DNA from 2 places in the Cellulosimicrobium sp. TH-20 genome. Region 2 is predicted to be linked to the other one. Evidence: riboswitches for the same ligand, from Rfam matches in the RefSeq annotation. Region 2 holds a riboswitch; the other holds the start of a gene.

Region 1 (5,720 bases), 1.2 Mb from region 2:
TCGCGCAAGCTCGCCGCGGCGGCGTGACGCCCGACCGCGGGGGTGACCCGGGCGTCGTCAGCCGCGTCGTCGGAACCACGACCGGCGGCGCGGCTCGGGGGTCGTCGTCTCCGCGGTCGACGGCTCGGGCACGGCCGGTTCCGGCGCCGCGGCCGCAGGCTCGGGCGCGGCCGGCTCCTCCGCCGGCGGCTCCGGGACGGTGAGCGCGGGCGCCGTCGGCGCCGAGGCGGCGGGGTCTGCCGCGGCCGGCTCCGACGCCGCGGCCTCGGGCTCCGCCGCTGCGGCCTCGAGCTCGGCAGCCAGGGGCGCGGCGGTCCGCCCGGACGACGCGGAGATGCCCGCAATCCGTCCGCGCTCGTCGAACCGCACGGTCACGGTGCCGTCGGGCACGTCCAGCACGACGGCGCCGGTCCCGTCCTCGACGGCCGGCAGGCCGCGCGCGCTCGCGTAGGACGCGACGGCGCGCCGGTGGTCGACGACCGTGACGGACAACAGCCCCTCGCTCAGCGTCCGCACGACGCGCGGCACGCTCGGGGCGGGCAGGGCGAGGTCGGCGTCGTCCAGGAGGAACCACGCCCGCGTGCCGCCGCCGACGGGGGCGCTGTAGTGGGCGAACGAGCCGGTCACGGCCTTGGCCGCGAGCGCGAGCCGGTGGGCGAGGTCGTCGGCGAGCGGGAGCTCCGGCTCGGCGGCCTCGCGCAGCCCGGTCCGGCGCGTGCTCTCGGCGGCGGTGAGCACGGCGTCGGGGAAGCCGTTGACGTTCTGCCACGCCCACATCCACGTGCCCGGCCCGGGCGCGGCCGTGCCGAGGAACTGGAGGCGGCACGTCGCGGTCCCGCCGTCGGGCGCGGTGAAGGTGAAGACCCCGGTGGTCAGGTCCGCGGCCCAGGCGTCGTCGCCGTGGAGGTCCGTCAGGTGGAGCTGGTGCTCGTGGGAGAGGAACGCGGCGTCGTCGACGAGGTCCTGGAGGGCCGGGACGTCCTGGGCTGCCGTGCCGTGCGCGGTCTGCGGCTCCGTCATGGACCGACGGTAGCGGCGCGCACGGCGCCCGGCCCCCGCACGACACGCGGTGCGACGGGACCGCCGCTCAGGCCGCGAGGAGCAGGACGTCGCCGGCGCGCGCCGTCGGACGTCGGAGCGTCTCGGCGACGGGGAGGTCCCGCACGGGCTCGCCCACCGGGGCGACGTGCCGTGGCGCGGAGAGGGCACCGCGCTCTCGCGCGGAGGACAGCACGCGGACGGGCGCGAGCGGCCGCAGCTCCTCGCCCGTGCGGGCGACGAGGTCGACGAGGCGCAGGCCGAGGGCGCCGCACACGGCGGCGAGGACCTCGGACGACGCCTCCTTGCGCCCGCGCTCCACCTCGGACAGGTAGGCGGTGGAGACGCGCGCGGCGGCCGCGACGTCGACGAGCGTGCGCCCCTGCGCGAGCCGCGCCCGCCGCAGGATCCCCCCGATGACGTGGCGCAGGAGGGGCTCCGCCCGTCCGCCCGCCCGGGAGCGGGGGCTCGGCGTCACCCCGTCCGGCACCACGTCCGGCAGCGTGCCCGGCACCGCGCTCGTCGCGTCCATGCGTTCACGCTACCCGCGGCCCACCCGGGTGCCGAGGCACCCGGGTGGGTATCTGCTGCTGGCGTAAGGCCGGGCGCACGGCGCGACGCCGGCCGCGCGCCCGGCCGGACGGGTCACCAGCGCTCGAGCGACCAGGCCATCTGCCAGAAGCGGATCTCGTGGCGGCAGCTCAGCTCGAACGCGCGCTCCATGCGCGCGCGCTCCGCCTCGCCCGCGTCCGCGGCGAGCGCGTCGAGGCGGGCGCGCAGGTCCGTGAGGACGTCCTCGGTGCGCTCGGCCGCGTAGAACTGCCACCAGCCCGCGAGCGGGTGGTCGTCGCCGAGGGCGCCGGGCGTCGTCTCGCGCTCGCCGAGCCAGAAGCGCCGCGCGGACCAGATGTAGGTCCACGGGCACGGCAGCAGCGCGGCGAGCAGCACGCCGAGCGAGTCGCGGCCGGCCGCCGTCATGTGGTCGACGTAGGCCTGCGCGCTGGGCGCGAGGCGGTGCGTCTGCGCCTCCTCGTACGTCACGCCGAGGAAGTCGCACATCGCGTGGTGCGCGTGCGACTCGTCGTCGAGGAGGAAGCCGGCCTTGTCGTGGAAGTAGGCCGCCCACGACCGGTCGGGCGCGAGGGCCATGCCGAGGCCGTAGCAGCGCAGGTAGGCCGTGAGGTACTGGTGGTCCTGGCCCACGTAGTGGCGGACCGCGGCGGGCTCGACGGAGCCGTCGCGCAGCCCGGCCAGGAAGGGGTGGTCGTAGAACGTCTCGAAGAGGTCCGCGTACCGGCGGGCGAGGTCGGCGGTGAAGCCGGTCTCCTCCTGCCGGACGAGCGCGGTCGGGTCGTCCGCGAGGACAGGGTTCAGGGTGATGGCAGCAGGCGTCGTCATGCCCACGTTCCTCCGCTCGTGCTAGCGAGATCAGGTTCGACGGGTCCGGGCGGCCGTACCGCTCGTCTCAGTCCCTCGGCCCGGGCCGTGGCCCGGGCGGGACGCCCCGCGTGGTTCGCGCCGACCCTAGCAAGGACGGCGCCGGTGCGGGAGCCCTCGCCACGGTGTGGGAATATAGTTGTAGCGACAACAAGTTGGAGAAGACATGACCACGAGCACGCCGGGCGCGCCGACCGACCGCCTCCTGTCCCCGTCCACGAGCATGGACGCCGTCACGCTGCGCGTGGGCGACCTCGAGCTCATGACCTCGTACTACACGGGCGCGTTCGCCCTCGCCCCGCTCGAGGAGCGGTCGCGCGGCGCCGAGGTGCACCGTGTGCTGGGCCGCGGCCGCACGCCCATGCTGCGCCTCGTGCACACGCCCGGGCTGCCGCCCGTCGACCCGCGCCAGGCCGGCCTGTTCCACACGGCCTTCCTGTTCGACGACGGCCCGAGCCTAGCCGCGACCGTCTACCGCGCCGCGCAGGACCGCCGCGGCACCTTCGTCGGGTCGAGCGACCACCTCGTCAGCGAGGCGTTCTACTTCACCGACCCCGAGGGCAACGGCGTCGAGCTCTACACCGACCGCCCCCGCGAGACGTGGGTGCGCGAGCACGGTCAGATCCTCATGACGACGACGTTCCTCGACCCGAACGCCTACCTGCGCACGCACCTCGACCAGGAGACGTTCGACGCCGGCCCCTCGCTCGCGGGCCGCGTCGGTCACGTGCACCTGCAGGTGGGCGACGTCGCGACCGCCCACGCCTTCTACGTCGACGCCGTCGGCTTCGAGGCGACGCTCACCGGGTACAGCGGGGCGCTCTTCGCGTCCGCGGGCGGGTACCACCACCACGTCGCGATGAACGTGTGGAACAGCGCGGGCGCCGGGCCCCGCGCCGCGAGCCTCGGGCTCGGCGACGTCGCCGTCACGGTGCCGGGCCGCGAGGACCTCGACGCGCTCGTCGCGCGCCTCCGTGCCCGCGGGCTGGAGCACGCGGACGACGGCCGCTCCGTCGTCGTGCACGACCCGTGGGGCACGCGCGTGACGCTGTCCGTCCCCGGCACCACGACCGAGGAGCTGCTCGCGCGCTGAGGCGCGGCGCCCCGGGCACGGGGCGCGCGGCCGGGGCACGAGGCGCACGATGGGAGGACCCGCCGAGCGCACCGAGGAGCGACCGTGTTCCGCAGCCTCTTCCCCGTCCTCACCGTGGCCGACCTCGACCGGTCCCTCGGCTTCTACCGCGACCTGCTGCGCGGGACGGTCGAGTACGCGTTCCCCGACGACGGCCCGCCCGTCTACGTGAGCGTGCGCGTGGGCCGGTCGCCGCTCGGGCTCGGGCAGGGCGACCCGCCTCCGGCGGACACCCGCGTCGTGCTGTGGGTGGACGTCGACGACTGCGACCGCGCCGTCGAGCACCTCGCGGCCGCGGGCGTGCCCGTCCTGGAGCCGCCCGCGGACCAGCCGTGGGGCGAGCGCGTCGCGCGCGTACAGGACCCGGACGGCACCGTCGTGATCCTCGGCCAGGAGGCCGCTCTCCCGGCCAAGCCGGAGGGCCCGACGGGGCTGTCCTAGCCCGGGGAGGCCTGGCGCCTCGGAGCCGACCGCCCGTCGGCATGGTGCCCCCACCGGGACTCGAACCCGGAACACGCCGGGTTTAAGCCGGCCGCCTCTGCCAGTTGGGCCATGGGGGCGCGGGCCGAATCTACCGCGCGCGCGGCGCTCTCCGGGCCCGTCGGCACGACGGCCGCCCGCCCGGGACCTGGACGCGACGAGGGGCGAGCCGCACGCGCGGCTCGCCCCTCGTCGTCGGGCACGACGGCCGGGCCGGGGCCCGGCCGCGACCTCAGGAGGCCTTCGCCGCCGGCGTCCGGTCGTCGGCGTCGACGGTGCCCGCACCGGACTCCGCCGCGGCCGCCGAGCCCTGCGCGGTCTGCTTGACCGGGTCGCCGTCCTTCTTGGGCGGGACGGACGCGGCGCGGAACTCCGCGCGCGGGTCGTGCAGCGAGCCGAGCGACACGAGCTCGCGGCCCATGAGGAACTGGCCGATCCAGCCGATGAAGATGCGGATCTTGCGGTTCCCCGTCGGCATCGCCATGACGTGGTAGCTGCGGTGCATGAGCCACGCGAGCGTCCCGCGGAGCTTGAACACGCCGAACAGCTCCGCGACGCCCTTGTACAGGCCCAGCGACGCGACCGTACCGACGCTCTTGTGGCGGTACTCGACCGGCGGCTCGCTGTGCAGCTCGAGCGCGAGGTTGTCGGCGAGGCGCGTGGCCTCGCGGATGGCGTGCTGCGCGTTCGGCGGGCAGAACTTGCCCGGGTTCAGCACGTCCGGGACGGCGGCGCAGTCGCCCGCGGCCCACGCGTTCGGCACGACGTTGCCGTCGGCGTCCGCGACCTGGAGCGTCGGCAGCACGGTGATGCGGCCCAGCTTGTCGACGGGGAGGTCGGACGACTCCTTGAGGACCGGGTTCGCCTTGACGCCCGCGGTCCACACGATCGTGTCGGAGTCGAACTCGACCCCGGTCGACGTGACGACGTGGCCGTCCACGCACGACGACAGGAACGTGCTGAGGTGGAACTCGATGCCGCGCTTCTTGAGCTCGTCGAGCGCGTACTGCGCCATGGGCTCGCTCAGCTCGGGCAGGATGCGGCCCGCGCCCTCGATCATGACGAAGCGGAGGTCCTTCTCCTCGATCGTCGCGTAGTTGCGCGTCGCGTAGCGGGCCATGTCCTCGATCTCGGCGAGCGCCTCGATGCCCGCGAACCCGCCGCCGACGAACGTGAACGTGAGCATGCGGCGACGCAGCTTCTCGTCCCACGTGGACGACGCGACGTCCATGCGGTTGAGCACGTGGTTGCGGACCGCGATGGCCTCCTCCACGTTCTTGAAGCCGATCGCGTTCTCCGCCAGGCCCGGGATGGGCAGCGTGCGCGACACCGAGCCGAGGCCGACGATCAGGTGGTCGTACGTGACCGAGTAGTCGTCACCCTCCTCCGGGTGGATCGTCACGCGGCGGTCCGTGTGGTCGATCGAGACGACCTTGCCCTGGAGCACGTCGACGCCCTTGAGCGCACGGCGGTGCGGCGCGACGACGTCGCGGCCGTCGATCGAGCCCGCGGCCGCCTCGGGGAGGAACGGCGCGTACGTCATGTACGGGCGCGGGTCGACGACGACGATCGCCGCCTCGCGGCGACCGAGCTTCTTGCGCAGCCGGCGGGCGGCGTACAGACCCACGGAGCC
Region 2 (5,720 bases):
CGCCGACGAGCAGCGTGCGCACGGCGAGCCCGGCGCCGATCGTCAGGCCGTCGGAGCCGACGGTGACCGGGCCCAGGTCGACCGGGTCGCCGCCGGGCCGGGTGGCGACGTTGACGACCAGCAGGCTGGTCGCGAACACCAGGAAGGGCACGTGCGCCAGGGCGAACGTGCGCACCGGGACGCGTCCCGCGACCAGCAGCGCCGCGACCGTGAGCACCCACCCGATCGCGGGGGTGTACGGGTCGGTGACGAGCAGCGCACCCGTCGACACGACGAGGACGGTCGCCAGCTTGACCGTCGGGTTCCAGCGCCCGAGGGGCGTGCTGTGCGGCGCGCTCACGGGGCGACCTCCGCGAGGGCTGCGGGCGCGGTCACTGCGGGTTCGGCCGCGACGGCGGTGCCCGAGGCGGCGTCGAGCGCCCGGACGAGCGCGCCCGGGTCCACGCCGTGGCGGCGGCCCGTGCGGGCCCACCACGCGAGCAGGGGAGGACGGCGCAGGCGGGCGCGCCGGCACAGCGCGTCGTCGGCCAGCACGGTGGCGGGCGGCCCGAGCGCCACGAGCCGGCCGCCGACGACGACGGCGACACGGTCGGCGAGGGCCGCGACGAGCGCGAGGTCGTGCGTGACGACGACCACCGCGCCGCCCGCGTCGGCGCGCTCGCGCAGCGCGTGGGCGACGGCGTCCGCCTGGGAGCGGTCGAGCCCCGACGTGGGCTCGTCGGCGAGGAGGACGGGTGGGTCGAGCACCGTCGCCGTCGCGAGGGACAGTCGCCGCTGCTCGCCGCCGGAGAGCCGGTACGGGTTCGCGTCGGCGAGGTGCGTGAGGGCGAACGCGTCGAGGGTGCGCGCGACGCGTCCGTCGACGTCGTCGAGCCGCGCGAGCCGGGCCGACCAGGCGACCTCGTCGAGGACCGTGCGCGCGAGGAGTTGGTGCTCCGGGTCCTGGAACACCATCGCGACGGGCGAGCCGGGCGCCGTCGTGACCTCGCCCGTGGTCCGTTCGAGTCCCGCCAGCCCGCGCAGGAGGGTCGACTTGCCGCCGCCGTTCGGCCCCACCACCGCGAGCACCTCGCCCGCGCGCACGTCGAGGTCGACGTCGCGCACCACCGGCGTCTCGTCCCGCCCGCGCCCTCGGCGGCCTGCCGCGGCGCGGTGCACCGCGAGGCGACGGGCACGCAAGGCGACCGGGCCGGGCGCCGCCGGGCCGGCGTCCGCGTCACGGGGGTCCGCGTCACGGGGGTCGACGGTGCGGGGGTCGACGGTGCGGGGGGCGGTGCGCGCGAGGTCGACGAGCCAGGCGTCGGTCGCGGGCGCGCCGAGCGTGCCCGGGGCCCCTGCCTGCCGGAGCCGGACGTCGAGCGGCAGCCAGCACCCGAGCGCGGCGAGCGTGGCGGCGTGCGCGCGCAGGACGGCGGTCGTGGGGCCGTGCGCGACGACGCGGCCGGTGTCGTCGAGCACGAGCGTCGCGTCGGGGAGCGTCCCGACGTCGTCGAGGCGGTGCTCGACGAGCACGACCGACCGGCCGGGGGTGTCGGGCGCGTCCCGTCCGGGCGCCCGGACGAGCCCGCCCACGAGCGTCCCGACCTCGTGCGCCGCGGCCGGGTCGAGGAACGCCGTCGGCTCGTCGAGGACCACGAGCTCGGGGTCGGCGACGAGCGCCGCCGCGAGGGCGACGCGCTGCGCCTCGCCCCCCGACAGCGCGTGGGTCGGCCGGTCGTGCAGGTGGTCCGCACCGACGGCGGCGAGCGCGGTGGCGGCGCGGGCGTCCATCGTGCGCGGGTCCGCGGCCCGGTTCTCGAGCGCGAACCGCAGCTCGTCGTCGACGCGGGCGAGGCAGAGCTGGTCGCCCGGCCGCTGCTGGACGAGGCCGACACGCGCGGCGAGCGCCGCCGGGGTCGTGTCGCGCGGGTCGACGCCCGTCACGCGGAGGTCCCCCGCGACGGAGCCCGGCAGCGTGTGGGGCACGACGCCGACGAGCGCGCGCAGCAGCGTGGACTTCCCGCAGCCCGAGGGGCCGAGCACGAGCAGCCCGGTGCCCGCGGGGACGGTGAGGGTGAGGTCGTCGAGCACGCGCGTGCCGTCGTGGCCCACGGTGACGGTCAGGCCGGCGGCGGCGACGGCGTCGGGCAGGTCGCCGGGCACGGCGTCCGGCGTGACGTCCGGTGCGGCGGTCGGTGCCTCAGCCACGGCGGTCAGCCCCGATCGCGAAGGCGTCGAGCGCGCCGGTGCGGGCGAGGGCGTCGCCGAGGAGGCGCGCCGCGATCCCGCACAGCACGACGCACGAGACGACCTGCACGCCGAGCCGGAGCATCGCGTAGTCCTGCCCGAGCCAGCCGAAGCGGACCGCGTTGAACGCGTACGTGACGAGCGCCGCGCTGACGCCCGACGCGACGAAGACCCACCAGCCGTAGCGGCGGTACCGGGTGAGGGCGAAGGGGATCTCGGCACCCACGCCCTGGACGAGCCCCACGAGGACGAGCAGCGGGCCGGCGGGCGACGCGAGGAAGACCACCTCGACGAGCGCCGCGAGCGTCTCGGTGAGGATGCCGACGCCCGGCTTGCGCACGATGTACGTCGCGAGCGGGCCGACGACGATCCACGCGCCCGCGAGCACGTTGGCGGCGAGGTCCGCGAGCGGGCCCATGGCGAGCTGGAGCGGGGCCCAGAGCTGCACGAACGCCCAGTAGACGAACCCGAACACGACCCCCAGCACGGCGACGAGGACCGTCTCGTGGAGGGTGAGGCCGCGGCGTCGGGCACGGCTCGGGGGAGCGGCGACGGCGCGGTCCCGGGGGGCGGGCGCGGGGCGCGCCTCGTCGGGCCGGCCGTCGGACGTGGCGGTGGGCGGGGTCGCCCGGGGCGGCGTGGTGCGGGGCTCGGTCATGCGGTTCCCTCCGTCGGGCCCCCGGGGCGAGGGGTGCACGACGGCGCGCCACCGCTGCCCCCGCGCGGACGGCACGCGCGGGGCGCGGGCACGAGCGCGCAGGGGACGGTGACGTCCGCCCTGCTCCCTTCGCTGGTACGAACCAGATCAGGTTCCACGGGTCTGCAGGAGGACGGGTGTCCGGCCTGCACTCTCAGCGCTCGTGCGCTCCCCGGGGGCGTTCGGCCCGACCCTAGGGCCTGGACGCCCGCCGGACAATCCCGGCGTCTCACCCACCGGGACGCCCGGCCGCCGTGAGAAGGTGACGGCGACGAGGCGCCCGCGCGGACCGGGGACGGGCTCCGACCACGAGGAACGAGGCAGCCCGCATGAACCGAGACAACGACCCCGCCGCGGTCGCCGAGCTGGACCGCCTCGACGAGGCCGTGCGGAGCGCGCCCGCGGGCGACACGTCGGCCCAGATCGCGCTGTGGCGGCAGACGGTGCGCCTCGGCACGTGGTTCTTCATCGCGCGGGGGTCCGAGGACCAGCCTCGTCCGTACGCCGTCGCTGCGGACCAGGGGCCCATGATCTGCCTCTACAGCAGCGCCGCGCGCGCGGACGAGGCGGCCCGGGCGCTCGGTCTGGCGGACGACGAGACAGGCTCCGTGCCGCTGCTCGGGGTACCCGTGCCGGCGGCGATCGACTACGTCGCGTCCTTCGGCGCGGCCGGGGTCGTCGGTGTCGCGCTGGACCACCCGCGCATCGGCCACCACATCCCCCTCGGGAACCTGGCGCTGCTCAAGGCGTGGTCCGCCGACGGCTGACCCGTTCTTGACAGCGCGTTCGAACGTTTGTTCGAATGGCGCGATGCGGTGGGACGGACAGGTGCTCGGCGCGGACGACGGCGCGCTCCCCGGGCTGGAGCGGGTCGGCCTCGTCCGCAGCGTGCGCACGCCCGAGTTCGCGGGCATCACGTTCCACGAGGTCACGGCCAAGAGCGCGCTGTCCAAGGTGCCGGCGATGTCGCGCATGCCGTTCCGGTGGACCGTCAACCCGTACCGCGGGTGCAGCCACGCGTGCTCCTACTGCCTCGCGCCCGCCACCCCGGTGCTGCTGGCCGACGGCACGCAACGGCCGATCGGCGAGCTGCGTGTCGGCGACGAGATCGTCGGCACCGCCCCGCACGGCGCGTACCGGCGCTACGTGCGCACCCGGGTGCTCGACCGCTGGACCACCCGCAAGCGCGCCTACCGCGTGACCCTCGCCGACGGCACGCGCCTCGTCGCGAGCGGCGACCACCGGTTCCTCACCGAGCGCGGGTGGCGCCACGTCGTCGGCGGTGCCGGGCACCGTGCCCGCCTGGCGCTCGGCGACGTGCTCGTCGGGCCGGGCGCTGCAGCGCTCGCGGACGGGCGGCCCGTCCTCGACGGCCAGGACGTCACCGGCGGCGAGGCGCTGCGGGTCGACTCCCTGGAAGCACTCGACGGGCCGGGGGAGACGACGGAGCTGGTCGACATCACGACCGGCACGCGCGACTTCGTCGCCGCGGGGGTCGTGAGCCACAACTGCTTCGCCCGCCCCACGCACCAGTACCTCGACCTCGACGCGGGGGAGGACTTCGACCGGGAGGTCGTGGTCAAGGTCAACGTCGACGACGTGCTGCGGGCCGAGCTCGCCCGCCCGTCCTGGGCGCGCGAGGCCGTCGCGCTCGGCACCAACACCGACCCGTACCAGCGCGCCGAGGGTCGCTACCGCCTCATGCCCGGCATCATCGACGCGCTCGCCGGGTCGGGCACGCCACTGTCCGTGCTGACCAAGGGCACGCTCCTGCGCCGCGACCTGCCCCTGCTCGTCGACGCGGCCTCACGCGTCGAGGTCGGGATCGGCGTGTCCCTCGCGCTCCTGGACCCCGAGCTCCAGGCGAGCGTGGAGCCGGGCACGCCCTCGCCGCGTGCGCGGCTCGAGCTCGTCCGCACGGTCCGGGAGGCCGGTCTGCCGTGCGGCGTCATGGTCGCTCCCGTGCTGCCGTGGCTCACCGACTCGACCCGCGCGCTCACCGAGCTGCTCGACGCCGTCAAGGACGCGGGCGCGACCGGCGTCACGGTGCTGCCGCTGCACCTCAAGCCCGGCACTCGCGAGTGGTACATGGGCTGGCTCGCGCGCGAGCACCCGCGGCTCGTCCCCGGGTACGAGCGCGTGTACGGCCGCGGCACGTACGCCTCGACGGCGTACCGGTCCTGGCTGTGGGACCGGGTGCGGCCGATGCTCGAGGCGCGCGGGTTCGCCGTCGCGGGGCACCGCGGCCCCGCGGGCGTCGAGGGGCGGTTCCGCCGCGGCGAGCCCGGCGACCGGCGACGCCGGTCAGGACCGCCGACGGACGGCGCCTACCCGGCCGGCAGCCTCGCCGTCGACCCGGCGCCGCAGGACGCGCGCCACGGCCACGGCGGGGCGCTCGCGGGCATGCCGGTGGACGGCGGCGGGCTCGACGTCGTCGGCGGGGGAGTGGAGCAGGTCCTGTTCTGACCTGTCTCAGGCGTCGGCGAGGCGCGCCGGGAAGCCACCCGTCGCCACCGGTCCCCAGCGCGTGATCGTCAGCCGCACGAGCGACTTGCCCTGGGTGACCATCGCGGCGCGGTACTCGTCCCAGTCCGGGTGCTCGCCGCCGACGGCGCGGTAGTAGTCGACGAGCGGCTCGACCGACTCGGGCAGGTCGATCACCTCCGCATCGCCGTCGACCTGCACCCACGGGTCGGAGAACCGCTCGCCCAGGGACAGCAGCGACGCGCGCGGGTCGCGGCGCACGTTGACCGCCTTGGCACGTTCCGGATACGTCGACACGACGACCCGACCCGCG

Evidence for each region. A riboswitch is a leader RNA that binds a small molecule or an ion and turns the genes downstream of it on or off. The one in region 2 is predicted to bind thiamine pyrophosphate.
Region 1: it holds a riboswitch for thiamine pyrophosphate, as region 2 does, so the genes downstream of both, B8281_RS08300 (TenA family protein) here and B8281_RS13535 (ECF transporter S component) in region 2, are expected to answer to the same signal.

The regions. Positions count from the first base shown of each region.
Region 1 covers NZ_CP020857.1:1,862,065-1,867,784, reverse strand. The annotation lists gene B8281_RS08315 (ClpP family protease) at 1-27, shown strand, start outside; gene B8281_RS08310 (DUF6882 domain-containing protein) at 58-1,020, opposite strand; gene B8281_RS20035 (helix-turn-helix domain-containing protein) at 1,088-1,570, opposite strand; gene B8281_RS08300 (TenA family protein) at 1,684-2,436, opposite strand; TPP riboswitch at 2,427-2,555, opposite strand; gene B8281_RS08295 (VOC family protein) at 2,642-3,568, shown strand; gene B8281_RS08290 (glyoxalase/bleomycin resistance/extradiol dioxygenase family protein) at 3,653-4,048, shown strand; tRNA gene B8281_RS08285 (tRNA-Leu) at 4,091-4,167, opposite strand; gene B8281_RS08280 (NAD(P)/FAD-dependent oxidoreductase) at 4,320-5,720, opposite strand, start outside.
Region 2 covers NZ_CP020857.1:3,052,105-3,057,824, reverse strand. The annotation lists gene B8281_RS13545 (energy-coupling factor transporter transmembrane protein EcfT) at 1-340, opposite strand, end outside; gene B8281_RS13540 (ABC transporter ATP-binding protein) at 337-2,187, opposite strand; gene B8281_RS13535 (ECF transporter S component) at 2,180-2,884, opposite strand; TPP riboswitch at 2,990-3,108, opposite strand; gene B8281_RS13530 (hypothetical protein) at 3,253-3,690, shown strand; gene B8281_RS13525 (Rv2578c family radical SAM protein) at 3,734-5,389, shown strand; gene B8281_RS13520 (PPOX class F420-dependent oxidoreductase) at 5,396-5,720, opposite strand, start outside.